DNA from 3 places in the Pantoea brenneri genome. Region 1 is predicted to be linked to each of the others. Evidence: predicted binding sites of a transcription regulator. Region 1 holds the regulator's gene; each other region holds the start of a gene.
What was found. The regulator CRP, encoded in region 1, controls carbon source genes, mostly activating them, when cyclic AMP is high. The targets are predictions, from matches to a motif close to ATGTGANNNNNNTCACAT.
Positions count from the first base shown of each region.

Region 2: a site for CRP is predicted at 2,070-2,087, ahead of AABB92_RS05115 (sugar transporter). Genes of this name have one in related genera too.
Region 3: a site for CRP is predicted at 3,369-3,386, ahead of udp (uridine phosphorylase). Genes of this name have one in related genera too.

Region 1 is NZ_JBCGBG010000005.1:18,982-24,699, forward strand. It holds gene AABB92_RS17495 (YheU family protein) at 1-86, shown strand, start outside; gene AABB92_RS17500 (phosphoribulokinase) at 148-1,017, shown strand; gene AABB92_RS17505 (OsmC family protein) at 1,602-2,006, opposite strand; gene crp (cAMP-activated global transcriptional regulator CRP) at 2,309-2,941, shown strand; gene AABB92_RS17515 (YccS/YhfK family putative transporter) at 2,999-5,074, shown strand; gene argD (bifunctional acetylornithine/succinyldiaminopimelate transaminase) at 5,076-5,718, opposite strand, start outside.
Region 2 is NZ_JBCGBG010000001.1:1,104,987-1,110,704, reverse strand. It holds gene AABB92_RS05130 (MFS transporter) at 1-890, shown strand, start outside; gene AABB92_RS05125 (hypothetical protein) at 1,062-1,322, shown strand; gene cybB (cytochrome b561) at 1,425-1,967, shown strand; gene AABB92_RS05115 (sugar transporter) at 2,143-3,327, shown strand; gene bhsA (multiple stress resistance protein BhsA) at 3,392-3,649, opposite strand; gene bhsA (multiple stress resistance protein BhsA) at 3,674-3,931, opposite strand; gene AABB92_RS05100 (TetR/AcrR family transcriptional regulator) at 4,230-4,880, shown strand; gene rhaM (L-rhamnose mutarotase) at 4,929-5,243, opposite strand; gene rhaD (rhamnulose-1-phosphate aldolase) at 5,233-5,718, opposite strand, start outside.
Region 3 is NZ_JBCGBG010000006.1:18,903-24,620, reverse strand. It holds gene metE (5-methyltetrahydropteroyltriglutamate--homocysteine S-methyltransferase) at 32-2,302, shown strand; gene AABB92_RS18570 (dienelactone hydrolase family protein) at 2,361-3,194, opposite strand; gene udp (uridine phosphorylase) at 3,497-4,258, shown strand; gene AABB92_RS18560 (tetratricopeptide repeat protein) at 4,356-5,624, shown strand; gene rmuC (DNA recombination protein RmuC) at 5,710-5,718, shown strand, end outside.

The sequences.
Region 1 (5,718 bases):
AGCTGGAAACCGGCGAAGTGGTGCTGGTGTGGTCGGAACTGCATGAATCGGTCAATATTATGCCGCGCAAAGAATTTCGCGGCTGATGCAGCCGGCGGCAATTCATGTTAACAATGCGCATGGCCCGACTTCACAGGGAGCTTTTTTATGTCAGCACGCCATCCGATAATCGCCGTCACCGGTTCCAGCGGCGCGGGGACCACCACCACCAGTCTCGCGTTCCGTAAAATCTTTCAGCAGCTCGATCTGCACGCTGCCGAACTGGAAGGCGACAGTTTCCACCGTTTCACCCGGCCTGAAATGGATATGGCAATCCGCAAGGCGCGCGATTTGGGCCGTCATGTCAGCTATTTCGGTCCGGAAGCCAATGACTTTGGCCTGCTGGAGCAGAGCTTCAGGCAGTATGGGCTCAACGGCCAGGGCCAGTCGCGTAAATACCTGCACACCTATGACGAAGCGGTACCGTGGAATCAGGTGCCGGGCACCTTTACGCCGTGGCAGCCGCTGCCGCAAAACACCGATATTTTGTTTTACGAAGGACTGCACGGTGGCGTGGTGACCGCCCAGCATAACGTAGCGGAGCATGTCGACCTGCTGGTGGGCGTGGTGCCAATTGTTAACCTCGAGTGGATTCAGAAGCTGGTGCGTGACACCAGCGAACGCGGCCATTCGCGTGAAGCGGTAATGGATTCGGTGGTGCGCTCAATGGAGGATTACATCAACTTCATTACGCCGCAGTTCTCGCGCACCCATCTTAACTTCCAGCGAGTGCCGACGGTCGATACCTCAAATCCGTTTGCCGCCCGCGCTATTCCGTCATTGGATGAGAGCTTCGTGGTGATCCATTTCCAGGCGCTGGACGATATCGACTTCCCTTATCTGCTGGCGATGCTGCAGGGATCGTTCATCTCGCATATCAATACGCTGGTGGTACCGGGCGGAAAAATGGGGCTGGCGATGGAGCTGATCATGGGTCCGCTGGTGAAGCGGCTGGTGGAAGGCAAGCGGATAGAATAAGAGGCCAGCAAAAACCGCTCTGAGAGCAGATGTCTTTAACAAAGAGAGTAAAACTGGCTTTCCTGCGGCTAAAGACTTATCCCTGGGCAGGCTTCAGGGAGCATACACCTTTCGCAAAGACGCAAAACCGCTATCCCTGGCAGGCTCAGCACGGGCCATCCCTGGCCCGCGATGCTTTGCTACAGGCATATGCTCCCTTCGCTTCACGTTCGACAACCGCATCCGGTTTCAGGAAGGTCGCTACAGACAACCCCTGGGCAGAAAGAATCTGGCAGCAATAGATAAGTTCAACACGCTGGGAACCGGGTCAGAAGAGGAAAGCGTCCCGCCGCCCGGATAAAAACGCCGGGAGCGTTTTTGAACAACGCAAAGCGTTGGCCCGGCTACGGGCGCGCCTCAGGGATGAGGTGCGTAATCGCGCGGGCCGAGCGGCCAGGGATTGGCTTAAACGACTTTCCGATCTGACCCGGTTCCCTGCGCAGGCACAGTATCAAAACGGATTCCCTGCCCAGGCACAGACTTAAAGCAACCTGCATCAGATACTGGAAGTGAAGTTAGCAGGTCTGCAATGACCCTTGCGGCTACTACAGTTCGATCACTTCATAGCTGTGGGTGATGGTAACCCCTTTACCCAGCATGATGGCGACCGAGCAATATTTTTCAGCAGAAAGATCCACCGCGCGTGAGACCGCCTTATCCTGTAGCGCTTTGCCGCTCACGATAAAGTGCAGGTTGATGTGCGTAAAGATTCGCGGCGCCTCTTCACGACGTTCTGAGGTCAGTTTTACTTCACAATCAGCCACATCGTTGCGACCTTTTTGCAGAATTGAAACGACGTCGATGGCGCTGCATCCGCCCGCCGCCATCAGCACCATCTCCATTGGGCTGGGCGCTTTATCACCCGAATTGCCATCCATTAATACCTGATGTCCGGATGACGACTCACCGAGGAATGTCAGCCCTTCTACCCATTTCACTCTTGCCTGCATGATTTTCGCTCCAGAATATGCGGTTTTGCCGTCAGAGTACGCTTTCGCCTGGTAAACAGCAATCCAGAGAAATCCGCCGTTAGCTGAAGCGAGACAACAGAAGACAGTCGGCAAAAGCTGTGCTACAAACAGTGCTGAAAATATTTTTCGTCACCCGATGGCGAAGCCGGGAAGAATGATGCGCACTGCGCCGAATGCAGCCCGAATAATTTCCTGTAAGGGAAACGCTTGAAGCTTTCATCGCCTGACAGGGAAACTGCCCCCTGTATTTTGGGCACGATTACAACAGAGGATAATAGCGAATGGTTCTCGGCAAACCGCAAACAGACCCTACACTCGAATGGTTCCTGTCCCATTGCCATATTCACAAGTATCCATCCAAAAGTACGCTGATTCACCAAGGTGAAAAAGCTGAAACGCTTTACTACATCGTGAAAGGTTCCGTTGCGGTTCTGATCAAAGATGAAGAAGGCAAAGAGATGATTCTTTCTTACCTGAATCAGGGCGATTTCATTGGCGAGCTTGGCCTGTTCGAAGAAGGTCAGGAGCGCAGCGCCTGGGTACGTGCCAAAACCGCGTGCGAAGTGGCGGAGATTTCTTACAAGAAATTCCGTCAGCTGATCCAGGTTAACCCGGATATCCTGATGCGACTGTCGTCGCAGATGGCGCGTCGCCTGCAGGTTACGTCGGAAAAAGTGGGTAATCTCGCTTTCCTCGATGTGACCGGACGCATTGCTCAGACTCTGCTTAACCTGGCGAAGCAGCCAGACGCCATGACGCATCCCGACGGCATGCAAATTAAAATTACTCGTCAGGAAATTGGCCAAATCGTTGGTTGTTCACGTGAAACCGTGGGCCGTATTTTGAAGATGCTGGAAGATCAGAACCTGATCTCTGCACACGGCAAAACCATCGTCGTTTACGGCACCCGCTAATTCCTGTCACCCACGGCGTGATGGCAACATCGCGCCGTTATTGTTTGTGTTGGGCCGATGTGGCGTCGAATTATTTACCATCCTGAAGTCAATTACGCCTTGCGGCAAACCCTGGTGCTCTGTCTGCCAGTGGCGCTGGGCTGGCTGGCTGGCGACCTGCAAAAAGGTCTGCTGTTCTCGTTAGTTCCCGCCTGTTGCAATATCGCCGGTCTGGATACCCCGCATAAACGCTTCTTCAAACGCCTGATTGTCGGCGGCAGCCTGTTTGCGCTCGGCAGCTTTCTGATTCAGTGGCTGACGCAGCACGCCATTCCGCTGCCGCTGATTCTGTTCGCCTTGCCGTTGCTGCTGGGGGTCACCGGCGAAATCAGCCCGCTGCACGGCCGTCTGCTGCCCGGCACCCTGATCGCCGCCATCTTCACGCTGAGCCTGATTGGCCGTATGCCGATCTATGTGCCGCCGCTGCTCTATATCGGCGGCACGCTATGGTATGGGCTGTTTAACTGGTTCTGGTTCTGGCTGTGGAAAGAGCAGCCGATGCGTGAAAGCCTGAGCCTGATCTACCGTGAGCTGGCCAACTATTGCGACGCCAAATATACCCTGCTGACTCAGCTGACCGATCCGGAAAAGGCCCTGCCGCCGCTGCTGGCGCGTCAGCAAAAAGTGGTCGATATGATCACCACCTGTTACCAGCAGATGCACATGCTTTCCGCCAGCCGGGATCACAGCCATAAGCGGCTGACCCGCGCCTTTCAGGTGGCGCTGGACCTGCAGGAGCACATCTCGGTCAGCCTGCATCAGCCGGAAGAGGTGCAGAAACTGGTGGAGCAGAGCTATGCCGAAGCGGTGATCCGCTGGAACGCCCAGACTATTTCGGCCCGCTTACGGGTGCTGGCGGATAACATTCTCTATCACCAGTTGCCGGATCGTTTTGGCATGGAGAAGCAGCTCAGCGCGCTGGAAAAAATCGCCCGCCAGCATCCTGACAATCCGGTGGGAAATTTCTGTCTCTACCACTTCAATCGGATTGCGCGGGTGCTGCGCACCCAAAAACCGCTCTATCAACGTGACCTGATGGCCGATCGTCAGCGCCGTCTGCCGCTTCTGCCGGCGCTGCGCAGCTATCTGTCCTGGCGTTCGTCGGCACTGCGCACTGCCGGGCGCTTTGCGGTGATGCTGATGCTGGGCAGCGCACTGGCGCTGTTTTTCAACATCCCTAAACCGTACTGGATTCTGATGACCATTATGTTCGTCAGCCAGAACGGCTACAGCGCCACCCGCGTTCGCATCCAGCACCGGGCACTGGGCACCTTTGCCGGCCTGGTGATTGCGGCTGCCACCTTACGCCTGGCGGTGCCGGAGTCGCTGGTGCTGCTGATCATGCTGGTGATCACCTTTATCAGCTACCGGTTTACCCGCCAGTTTTACGGCTGGTCGATGATCGGCTTTACGGTGACGGCGGTTTACTCGCTGCAGTTGCTGTCGCTGAATGGGGCGCAGTTCCTGCTGCCGCGCCTGATGGATACGCTGATGGGTTGCCTGATCGCCTTTGGCGGAATGTTGTGGCTGTGGCCGCAGTGGCAGAGTGGCTTATTGCGGCAAAACGCCCATGACGCGCTGGAAACCTATCAGGATGCGCTACGGCTGCTGCTGGGGGCGGAACAGTCACCGGAGAAACTGGCGTATCAGCGGGTACGGGTCAATCAGGCTCACAATGCGCTGTTTAACTCCCTGAACCAGGCGATGCAGGAACCGGCTTTTAACGCTCAGTACCTCAAGGATATGCGTCTGTGGGTCACCCACAGCCAGTTTATTGTTGAGCACATCAATGCAATGACGATTCTGGCGCGTGAACACACCATGCTGACCGCCACGTTAGCTGAGCGTTATCTGCAGTCCTGCGAAATTGCGCTGCAACGTTGTCAGCAGCGACTGGAATATGATGGTGCCAGTTCGCAGGTTAACCTGCTGGATGAGCTGGAAAACATTAATGAAGGGCCGGTCACGGTGGTGGAACAGCATGTACGCCGCATTCTGGATCATCTGAGCGTGATGCACACCATTTCATCTCTGGCGTGGAGCCAGCGACCGCAACATGGCCGCTGGCTGAGCAGACGGTTACGCAAAAACTAAATCAGCCGGTAATCACCTTGCCGACGGCGGTGGCGAAGCGGCGCATACCCTCTTCGATGTCGGCGGGTTCGATGATCAGCGAAGGTGCAAAACGCATCACGTCCGTGCCGGCCACCAGCACCATTACCCCTTCAGCGGCTGCCGCATTGAGGATATCGCGCGCCTTGCCGGCATGCTGAGGCTTCAGCGCCGCGCCAATCAGCAGGCCTTTGCCGCGAATATCACTGAACAGATCGTACTTCGCATCAATCGCCTGCAGCGCGCTGACAAACTGCTGACGCCGGACGCCAACGCCTTCCAGCACTGCCGGGGTATTGATGATATCCAGCGCGGTCTCGGCAATGGCGCAGGCCAGCGGATTGCCGCCGTAGGTGGTGCCGTGCACGCCAGGGGCCATGGTGGAGGCGATCTCATGGGTAGTCAGCATGGCGCTGACCGGGAAACCGCCACCCAGCGCTTTGGCCGAGGTCAGAATATCGGGCTGCACGCCATAGTGCTCATAAGCAAACAGCTTGCCGCTGCGTCCCATACCGCTCTGCACTTCATCCAGCACCAGCAGTGCCTGGTATTGATCGCACAGTTCACGCAGCCCGTGCATAAACTCTTCGGTTGCGGGCACCACGCCGCCCTCACCCTGAATCGGT
Region 2 (5,718 bases), on a different contig from region 1:
TGACCAGCTGGCACGGCATTCTGATCATGCGCGCATTGATGGGCCTGGCGCTGAGCGGGGTCGCCGCAGTCGGCATGACCTATCTGAGTGAAGAGATGGACCCGCGCGTGGTGGCGTTCTCAATGGGGCTGTACATCAGCGGTAATTCCATCGGCGGCATGAGTGGCCGCCTGCTGAGCGGGGTGCTGACCGACTTTTTCTCATGGCGGGTGGCGATTGCGGTTATCGGCTGCTTTTCCCTGGCTTCAGCGGTGATGTTCTGGAAAATCCTGCCGGCGTCGCGCCATTTCCGCGCCACCTCTCTGCGCCCCCGTAACTTGCTGATTAATTTTCGTCTGCACTGGCGCGATGAAGGGCTGCCGTGGCTGTTTGCAGAAGGCTTTCTGCTGATGGGAGCCTTTGTCACGTTGTTTAACTACATCGGCTACCGTTTACTGGATGCGCCCTGGCATCTCAGCCAGGCAGTGGTGGGTCTGCTGTCGGTGGTCTACCTCACCGGCTCATGGAGTTCGCCGAAAGCGGGTGCGTTAACCAGCCGGCTGGGACGGGGGCCGGTGATGCTCGGCGCTACCGCGATTATGCTGGCTGGCCTGTTGTTCACTGCCTTTAATTCGCTGTGGCTGATTTTGCCCGGCATGATGCTGTTCACCGCCGGTTTTTTTGCCGCCCATGCGGTTGCCAGCAGCTGGATTGGCCCACGAGCCCGCCGTGCGCGCGGTCAGGCTTCTTCACTCTATCTGTTCAGCTATTACGTCGGGTCCAGCGTGGCCGGGACGCTGGGCGGGGTGTTCTGGCATAACTATGGCTGGATGGGTATCACGCTGTTTATCAGCGCCCTGCTGCTGCTGGCTCTGCTGGTGGCCTGGCGGTTGCAGTGTAAAAAGCTTTGATCCCCTGTTCCCTCTGAATTGCTGGCCCGGCCACTGCGTCGGGCGATTTTATCTGCGCTGTTGAGACAACTTTCAGGGCCAGCCGGAACATAATGTGCTTTTCCCGCTATAATCGGTCTGATTGTGACATTTGCTTACTTCTGTCGCTTAACACAGCAAAAAGGACCGCCTGTGGCTCTCTACTATTACGTGAACAAACAATCAGGTTACAACCATAACCATGTGGTGCATGCTGCGGGCTGCCCCTTCCTGCCCGCGCCAGCTGACCGGCTGTTTCTCGGCAGTTTTTACCACGTCAATGCGGCTATACTGCAGGCCAAAAAGTATTATTCTGGCGCGATGGGCTGTGAAACCTGCTGCCCACCCCCTCGCCATTCCGATACCGATCCACAGCCTGGTATGGCCCTGAAACATACCCTGACCTCACGTTAGCCTGACCGCGATTGAGCAAGGCTCGCGCTGCGCTAATTTGTTAAGATTTTCCGCCATTTTCCGTTATGTTAGAACTCCTGATTCTCTTTGACGGGTTTTACCATGCGGGAAAAGTTTGCGGGCTCTCAGATCGCCCTTCACTGGCTGACCTTTTTACTGGTGGCGACGGCCTACGCCACCATTGAACTGCGCGGTTTTGCTCAGCGCGGTTCATGGCAGGGTTATGCGATGATCATCACCCATTTCAGCGCGGGCGCGTCGGTGCTGGTGTTGATGATTGCTCGTCTGGTGCTGCGCACCCGGCATCGTTCTCCGCCGATTGTTCCTGCCGCCCGACGCTGGCAGACCGGGCTGGCACATCTGACTCACACCCTTATCTATGCGCTGTTTATTACTCTGCCGATACTCGGTCTGACATCACGCTATCTGAAAGGCCGTGAATGGTGGCTGTTTGGTATCAGCATGCCGGTGGCGGCGGAACCCAATTTTGATCTGGCGGATATGCTGATTGACTGGCATGAGACGCTGGCTCCGCTTGGATACTGGTTAATCGGACTGCACGCGGCGGCGGCGCTGTTTCATCATTATCTGCTGAAAGACAACACCCTGATGCGCATGATGCCGGCACGGCGACGCGGTCAATAACCTCAGGCTATCGCCCTGTCACAGGGCGATAAAAAATATTCAGGATTAAAAACGGTTTATAAGGTTCCTCTTCCCGGTTTATTCACTACAATAGTCAGTAATTTGTGACGCAGGTCACTTTCGCTGGATGTTTCTGCCACATCCGAATTCGCTGTTCTGACTGATTTGACTCCTCATGCAATCAACGACTGTTTCACGTAAAACTGCCTGGCTTCGCGTGGTGTTGCTGGCTATTGCCGCTTTTGTTTTCAACACCACCGAATTTGTGCCGGTTGGCCTGCTATCGGATATCGCAGCTGATTTCTCGATGCAGACCGCTGATGTCGGCATTATGCTCACCATCTATGCCTGGGTGGTGGCGCTGCTCTCGCTGCCGCTGATGCTGCTGACCCGCAATATTGAGCGACGAATGCTGCTCGGCGTGCTGTTCCTGATTTTTATCATCAGCCATGTGCTGTCAACCGTGGCGTGGGACTTCCGTTCGCTGATCGTCTCGCGTATCGGTATCGCGCTGTCGCACGCGGTGTTCTGGTCGATCACCGCATCGCTGGCGATCCGCGTCGCCCCGGCGGGCAAGAAAACCCAGGCGCTGAGCATGCTGGCAACCGGTACGGCGCTTGCGATGGTGCTGGGCGTGCCGATTGGCCGCGTGGTGGGTCAGTATCTCGGCTGGCGTACCACCTTTGGTGCCATTGGCCTCTCGGCGCTGGTGCTGATGATTATGCTGGTGCGGATCCTGCCGCGTCTGCCGAGTGAACATACCGGTTCACTGAGCAGCGTGCCGATGCTGTTCCGTCGCCCGGCGTTAGTCAGTATGTATCTGCTGGTGACGCTGGTGGTGACCGCGCACTACACCGCTTATAGCTATATCGAACCCTTTATGCAGGCGGTGGCCCACTCGGGTGAGAACTTCACCACCCTATTGCTGCTGCTGTTCGGATCGGCCGGCATTATCGGCAGCGTACTGTTCAGTTCGCTGGGTAATAAATTCCCCTCTGGTCTGCTGATCGCCGCCATCGCGCTGATTACACTTTGCATGGGACTGCTGATTTTTGCTGCGGTCCGTCCTGCTGCAATCTCCACCCTGTGTGTGATCTGGGGAATGGCGATGATGATGATTGGCCTGGGCATGCAGGTACGGGTGCTATCACTGGCGCCTGATGCCACAGACGTTGCGATGTCGCTGATGTCGGGTATTTATAATATCGGCATTGGCGCAGGTGCGCTGTTGGGTAATCAGGTCAGTCTGCATCTGCAAATGGCGGATGTGGGCAATGTCGGTGGGATGATCGGTCTGGTCGCGCTGTTGTGGTGTGTCTATATCTTCCGCCGCTACCCGCAATTACGCAGTAACGGCTAGAAAAAAGGCTTCAGATAAGTGGTTACCTGAAGCCTGTTTCATCTTATTTATAAATGACTGCGGTTTACTTATAGATGACTGCGGTGCCATGCAGGTTGTTGTTGCCAGAGGTCGAAGTGATGCGGAAAGACTTTGCACCGACATCGCTGGCCCGGTCTGACAGTTGCTGTTCCAGCGAGGTCAGGTTGGTGCTACCTGTCGCGCTGATCACGCCAATTTTTTGCTGATCGAGCGGCGATTGAGTGACCTGCTGAGCCGCCACGCTGGCAAAGGAGAGGCTGCCGAGTAGCGCAGCCACCACCATCATACTGATACTTTTCATAACGAACCCCTTCTCAACAGTTAATTACTGATAAATCACGGCGGTGCCGTGCAATTTGTTCTGACCACTGGTTGAGGTGATACGGAATGATTTGGCACCCGCTTCATCCGCTTTGGCATTTAACTGCGCTTCAAGCGAATTGAGGTTGCTGCCGCCCTGGACAGAAATGGTGCCAACCGGCTGCTGGTTGATTGGGTCGCTGCTGACCTGATCAGCGGCGAATGCGCCAAATGTCAGGGTAGAAAGTGCCAGCGCGGCCAGACTCAGTTTGATGCTTTTCATAGGTTGCTCTCTCAATATTCGGTAGTGGAAAAATGTGTGTCGTTATTTAATTAACGATCATTAACTAAATGATAGGCCCGATTGTGGTCAGCCGTCAATATTTATTTAATGAGCGTTATTTTATTCGCGAAGTGGCGTGATTATGGGCTTCAGCTCCCTTTTTCACTTAACCTTAGGGGCGATATCCGCGCGCCGTCGCACAAAATGGCAACCGCCTTCAGCGCAGAATGCGCCAGCCCTTGCACAATTTATTAATGATCGGTAATTTAATAGGGTGTTTCACAACCCGTGAGGATATATGAGCCAGGTTCAGGATTGCGATGTGAAGAAGTGCCGCGGTCGGCCAAAAGTTTTCGACCGTGAAACTGCGCTCGATAAAGCGCTTACCCTGTTCTGGACCCACGGTTATGAGGGGACCTCGCTGGCCGATCTGGTAGCGGCAACCGGGGCGAAAGCGCCCACGCTCTACGCCGAGTTTGTCAATAAAGAGGGGTTGTTCCGGGCCGCGATGGAGCGCTACGTGGAGAAATTCAGTGCCTGGCGTGACGCGGCGCTCGGCAATGATGCGTTGCCGGTCGATCAGGCGATCGAGGGTTATTTCCGTGCAACCGCCGCCTGCTTTACCGATCGCGATTCGCCCGGCGGCTGTTTCTTTATCTGCACCTCCACCACCCTGTCAGCGGCTTCTGCCGAGATCGCCAGCATGTTGCAGCAGCAGCATCAGTCGCAGGAGAGTACGCTTAGCGACTTTCTGCTGACCCGCCAGCAGCGTGGTGAACTGAGCGAATCAGTGAATATCGCGGCGCTCGCGCGCTATCTGGGCTGTATGCTGCAGGGCATGTCGGTGCGGGCGCGTGAAGGGGTGCAGCGGGACGATCTCGACAGCATCATTGATACACTGATGGCGATGTGGCCGACGCTGACCGGACTCTGTCAGCATAAAGCGTAAATAAAATCAGGGCGGCGATTGCCGCCCTTGTTGCTTTTCAGGCCGTCCTCATTCGAGGAAGAAAACCGGCTTTAACGGCTGACTTATCGGACTGTTGTCCTGATTTGACGGCATCAGGTCTTTCATTGATGCCCACCAGCGCTGACACACTTCGGTGCGGGCAACCGCCTCCCAGCGCGCTTCCGACTCAATCTCAACGCTGGCAAACAGCAGATTACGCTCCGCATCCAGCCAGATAGCATAGTTGTGCGCCCCGTGTGCCTTCAGCGTTTCTGCCAGCTCCGGCCAGATCGGCGAGTGGCGTCGCTGATATTCGGCGTGGCAATCCGCATTCACCTGCATCACAAAGGCTCTACGAAGCATTGGCAGGCCCCACATCCAGCGCAGCCTGCCACGGATTGACCCCGAAGCGTTCACCCAGCGCCACCAGTTGTTCGGTAGTGATACTCTGGCGGATGCCACCCATAGACAGCACCTTTACGATCACTTCAGAGGATTTTTCGGCGGTATCGATCAGGCCAAAGGTTTCATCCAGGGTCGGCCCGCTGCCAAAGATGCCGTGGAACGGCCACATTACCAGGCTATGCGACTGCATCTGCTCCGCCGTGGCGGCCCCGATACCGTCAGTGCCGGGCACCATCCACGGCAGAATGCCGACGCCATCCGGGAATACCACCAGACATTCCGTGCTGCCTTCCCACAGCAAGCGGGTAAAGCGCGCCGAATCCAGTTCAACCACATAACTTAACGCCATAAAATGGGTGGCGTGGCAATGCATGATCACCCGATCAGCGCCGTTGCTGACCGCTTTACGCACGCCGTGCGACTGGAAGTGTGA
Region 3 (5,718 bases), on a different contig from region 1:
CCAAAGTGAAAGATTATCTGGAGAACAGCGAATGACAATCCTTAACCATACCCTTGGTTTTCCGCGTGTCGGCCTGCGCCGTGAACTGAAAAAAGCCCAGGAGAGCTACTGGGCCGGTGACTGCAGCCAGCAGGAATTACTGGCGGTGGGCCGTGAGTTGCGTGCACGTCACTGGCAACAACAAAAAGAGGCCGGGGTCGATCTGCTGCCGGTGGGTGACTTTGCCTGGTACGATCATGTGCTGACCACCAGCCTGATGCTGGGCAACGTGCCGGCACGTCATCAGAATAAAGAGGGTTCGGTTGATCTGGATACGCTGTTCCGTCTGGGCCGAGGCCGCGCGCCGACCGGCGAACCTGCGGCGGCGGCGGAAATGACCAAGTGGTTTAACACCAACTATCACTACATAGTGCCAGAATTTACGCCGGGCCAGACCTTCCGGCTGGCCTGGACTCAGTTGCTGGATGAAGTCGACGAGGCGCTGGCACTGGGCCACAACATCAAGCCGGTGCTGCTGGGGCCGGTGACTTATCTGTGGCTGGGTAAGGTCAAAGGGGAAGCGTTTGATCGTCTGTCGCTGCTGAAAGCGATCCTGCCGGTTTACCAGCAGGTGCTGGCCGAGCTGGCAAAACGCGATATCGAATGGGTGCAGATTGATGAACCTGCGCTGGCGCTGGAGCTGCCGCAGGCGTGGCGTGAGGCGTTTAAGCCCGCCTACGATGCGTTGCAGGGACAAAGTAAACTGCTGCTCACCACCTATTTCGACAGTATCGGTCAGAACATTGAGGTGATTCGCCAGCTGCCGGTGCAGGGGCTGCATGTCGATCTGGTGCATGGCCGGGATGATATTCAGCAACTGAATCAGCAATTGCCCGCCAGCTGGCTGCTGTCGCTGGGGGTGATCAACGGGCGTAACGTCTGGCGCGCCGATCTGAGCCGCTGGTTTGAGCGCCTGCAGCCGCTGGTCGCTCAGCGCGCGCAGCTGTGGATCGGCTCCTCCTGCTCGCTGCTGCACAGCCCTATCGATCTGAGCGTTGAGACCCGGCTGGATGAGGAAGTGAAAAGCTGGTTCGCCTTCGCGCTGCAGAAATGCACCGAACTTTCGCTGCTGACCGAGGCGCTCAACCACAACGATGCCGCGTCACTGGCGGCCTGGAGCGCGCCGGTTCGCGCCCGTGCTCACTCCAGCCGCGTACATAACGCCGCGGTCGCTCAGCGCCTGCTGGCTATCACGCCGCAGGACAGCGAACGACACAGCCGCTACAGCGAGCGGGCTAAGGCACAGCGTCAGCGCTTTAATCTGCCCGCCTGGCCGACCACCACGATTGGCTCTTTCCCACAAACCCCGGAAATTCGCGGTCTGCGCCTCGATTTCAAACAGGGTCGCCTCGACAGCAATCATTACCGTACCGGCATCGCTGAACATATCAAACAGGCGATTACTGAGCAGGAGCGGCTGGGGCTGGATGTGCTGGTGCACGGCGAAGCGGAACGTAACGACATGGTTGAATATTTCGGCGAGCATCTGGATGGATTCGTCTTCACCCAGAACGGCTGGGTACAGAGCTATGGCTCACGCTGCGTGAAACCACCGGTGATTATCGGCGACATCAGCCGGCCGGAAGCGATCACCGTTGAGTGGGCGAAGTATGCCCAGTCGCTAACGGACAAACCGGTGAAAGGGATGCTGACCGGTCCGGTGACCATTCTCTGCTGGTCATTCCCGCGTGAAGATGTGTCACGTGAAACCATCGCAAAACAGATTGCGCTGGCGCTGCGTGATGAAGTGGCCGATCTGGAAAAAGCCGGTATTGGCATTATCCAGATTGATGAACCCGCGCTGCGCGAAGGGCTGCCGCTGCATCAGTCCGACTGGGCTGCCTATCTGAACTGGGCGGTCGATGCTTTCCGCCTGAATGCCGCTGTGGCGCAGGATGACACCCAGATCCACACCCATATGTGTTACTGCGAGTTTAACGACATCATGGATTCCATCGCTGCGCTGGATGCCGATGTGATTACCATCGAAACCTCGCGCTCTGACATGGAGTTGCTGGCGTCGTTTGAACACTTTGACTATCCGAATGAGATTGGCCCAGGCGTCTACGACATTCACTCGCCTAATGTACCGGACGTCGAATGGATTGAAGCGCTGTTGCTGAAAGCGGCGAAGCGTATTCCGCCGCAACGGCTGTGGGTAAATCCGGACTGCGGGCTGAAAACGCGTGGCTGGACCGAAACGCGGCAGGCGCTGGCTAACATGGTCACTGCGGCAAAAAACCTGCGGGCTAAAACGGCGTAAACGGGCGTCCGGCAGGGAATGAGAAATAATCGGGGCGCGCAGGCGCCCCTTTTTTCGCTTACTGTGAAGCTACGCCATACTGCCTGAACCAGGCCAGCATCCGCGCCCAGCCATCGCTGGCCGATTCGGCATGATAGCTCGGACGGTAGTCAGCATTAAACGCATGTCCGGCTTCGGGATAGACGATGATTTCCGCGGTGGCATTGGCGGCGTGCAGCGCCTGACGCATCTGCTCAACGCTCTCCAGCGGAATTCCGTCATCCTGACCGCCGTATAAGCCTAATACCGGGGCGCTGAGATCGACGGCGACATCAATAGGGTGCTTTTGCTGCTTCATGGTCCGATCGCCGGTCAGCCGTCCATACCAGGCGACGGCGGCACGCAGCTGTGGATTGTGCGCCGCATAGAGCCAGCTAATGCGGCCGCCCCAGCAGAAACCGGTAATGCCCATCCGCCGGATATCACCGCCGTTACGCGCTGCCCAGTTGGCGGCATGATCAAGGTCGGACAGCACCTGGCTGTCGGGCACCTTACTCACCAGCTCGCTGAATAGCGTCGGAATATCCTGGTAATCGTTGGGATCGCCTTCACGGAAGTAGAGTTCCGGGGCGATGGCCAGATAGCCTTCCAGCGCCAGCCGGCGGCAGATATCACGGATGTGCTCATGCACCCCGAAAATTTCCTGTACCACCAGCACCACTGGCAGCGGACCCTCTGCGGATTTTGGTCGGGCAAAAAACGCGGGCATATTTTCGCCCTGGCTTGGCACTGAGGTCTCACCCGACTGAATCGCCGGGCTGTCGGTAATAATGGTGGTGGAAGCGGTCGGCTGAACGGCAGGCGCAAAGGTCCCTGCCGCGGCTTTTTGTGTCATATTATCACTGGTTTTCATTATTCTCTCCGTGCGAGCAATTGCGCAATCACGTAACTATAGCCTGGCCGGAAACGGTGCGAGCCAGACGTCGGGTAACAGAGTCAGCAGCGGACAATATCACCCAACTCTTTAACACTGCGATGACCCCGACACAGCCCCGCCGATCGCAATGACGGCGAACCCGATGTGATATTGTGATAATCATCACATTGTTTTTAGTGAAAAATGTAACTTTCATTTTCTTAAGTGAATGTTGTCACATATTTATCGGGCGTGCTGACGTAGAGTGACGCGCTACCTTCCCTTAACAGGAGTCTGAAATGACACAGTCTGACGTTTTCCATCTTGGCCTGACTAAAGCCGATCTGCAGGGCGCTACCCTGGCGATTGTGCCCGGCGATCCGGAGCGCGTGAAGAAAATTGCCGGACTGATGGAGGATGCCACGCATCTGGCCTCACACCGTGAATTCACCAGCTGGCTGGCAAAACTCGACGGTAAGCCGGTGGTGGTCTGTTCAACCGGTATCGGCGGTCCTTCTACCTCCATTGCGGTTGAGGAACTGGCACAGCTTGGCGTACGCACTTTTCTGCGCGTTGGCACCACCGGCGCTATCCAGCCGCACATCAACGTTGGCGATGTGCTGGTGACTACCGGTTCCGTGCGGCTCGACGGTGCCAGCCTGCATTTCGCACCGATGGAGTTTCCGGCAGTGGCCGATTTTGCCTGTACCACGGCGCTGGTGGCTGCGGCAGAAGCCTGTGGCGCGAAGACCCATATCGGCATTACTGCCTCTTCTGATACCTTCTATCCGGGACAGGAACGCTACGATACCTTCTCTGGTCGGGTGGTGAATCGCTTCCAGGGATCGATGAAAGAGTGGCAGGAGATGGGCGTACTCAACTATGAGATGGAATCCGCTACACTGTTAACCATGTGTGCCAGCCAGGGCCTGCGCGCCGGCATGGTGGCTGGTGTGATCGTTAACCGTACCCAGAAAGAGATCCCGGATGCGGTGACGATGAAACAGACCGAAAGCGATGCGGTAAAAATTGTGGTTGAAGCGGCACGCCGCTTGTTATAACCCTCACAGCCAGGCAGCAGGTTAACGGGCCGCTATGAGGCCTGCCTGCTGCCGGATAACCCCGGCGCAGCCTTTCAACGGACTCTGAGAGTGCCCGATGCGCAAAACTATTCCCGTTCGTCGTCCCGTCGTTAACCCGAATTCCGCCGCGCTCAATGCCCGTCTGGAGAGCAGTGCTGCCCGGTTCCGCGCCGCCATGCAGCAGGGCGATTATGCGCAGGCCGTCCGCTCTTGCGAAGAGGTGTTGCGTTATCAGCCTCACCAGATGCAGGTACTGAGTGACTATGCGCTCTGCCTGATGCGTCTCGGTCAGCATCACAAAGCGTACAAAACCTACCAGAAAATTTACCAGTCGCCGCCGGCCGTGCGCGCCACCGCGTCAGAAACCTGGCTGGATGGCCTGACCGAAGTGTGTGGCTGGCTGGATAAGCAGGATGAGGTGGCGCGTTACGGCCTGGAATCGCTGATGCAGTCAGACGCCCGCTTTCGTCAGGGGCCGCGGGTCGCCTTTCCCGCTGCGCAGCCTGAGCCAATCGATCTCAGCCAGCCGCGGCAGAACGTGATCGCGTTCAGCCTGTATGGCGACCAGCCGCGCTACTGTGAAACCCTGATTAAAAACGTTGAGGTGGCACCGCAGCTCTTTCCCGGCTGGATCTGCCGCATCTATCTGGATGACAGCGTGCCGCAGCATGTCTGGCAACGGCTCGATCAGCCCCACGTTGAGCGGGTTGATATGTCGCAGGAAAAAACGCTGTTCCCGACGCTGTGGCGCTTTCTGGTGATGGACGATCCCAGCGTTAAACGCTTTATTGTGCGTGATGCCGACTCGCTGCTTTCCGAGCGCGAAGCGGCGGCGGTCAACGCCTGGCTGGCATCGCCGTACTGGTTCCACCACATGCGTGACTATTTTTCCCACACCGAGTTACTGCTGGCCGGCATGTGGGGCGGCTGCCATGGCGTTTTCCAGCAGGTTGAACAAACGATGCGCGAGTTTATTGCGCAGTACCGTGGCAGCGAACGCTTTACCGATCAGTACTTCCTCAAGACGGCGCTGTGGCCAACGGTGCGTGAAAGCATTCTCAATCATGATGAGTTGTTTCATTTCCATCAGGCTCAGCCGTGGCCAGCGCATCCGCCGGTACGCTGGCAGATGCCCCGATTTCACGTTGGCAGCAACGTGGGCTTTGCCAGCCTGACCGGACAGTCCGCCGCCGCCGACGGCACCCGGCAGGCGGTGGACATCAGCGCGGACGGCAAAAGCTGGCAATATCCGGCCCAGGTGAAAAATGGCCAATGGCTGCTGCCGATGCCGTTCTTCCTGATTGAAGACTGGCAGGCCGGAAAGCTGACGGTGACCGTGCGGTAAGTGATTGAGTGCAGGTAAATATATCTGGACATTCATACAGTGCGACTCTACCTTTTCCCTCAGCAGCTTGAGTCGCGGGGAAATCATGGATCAG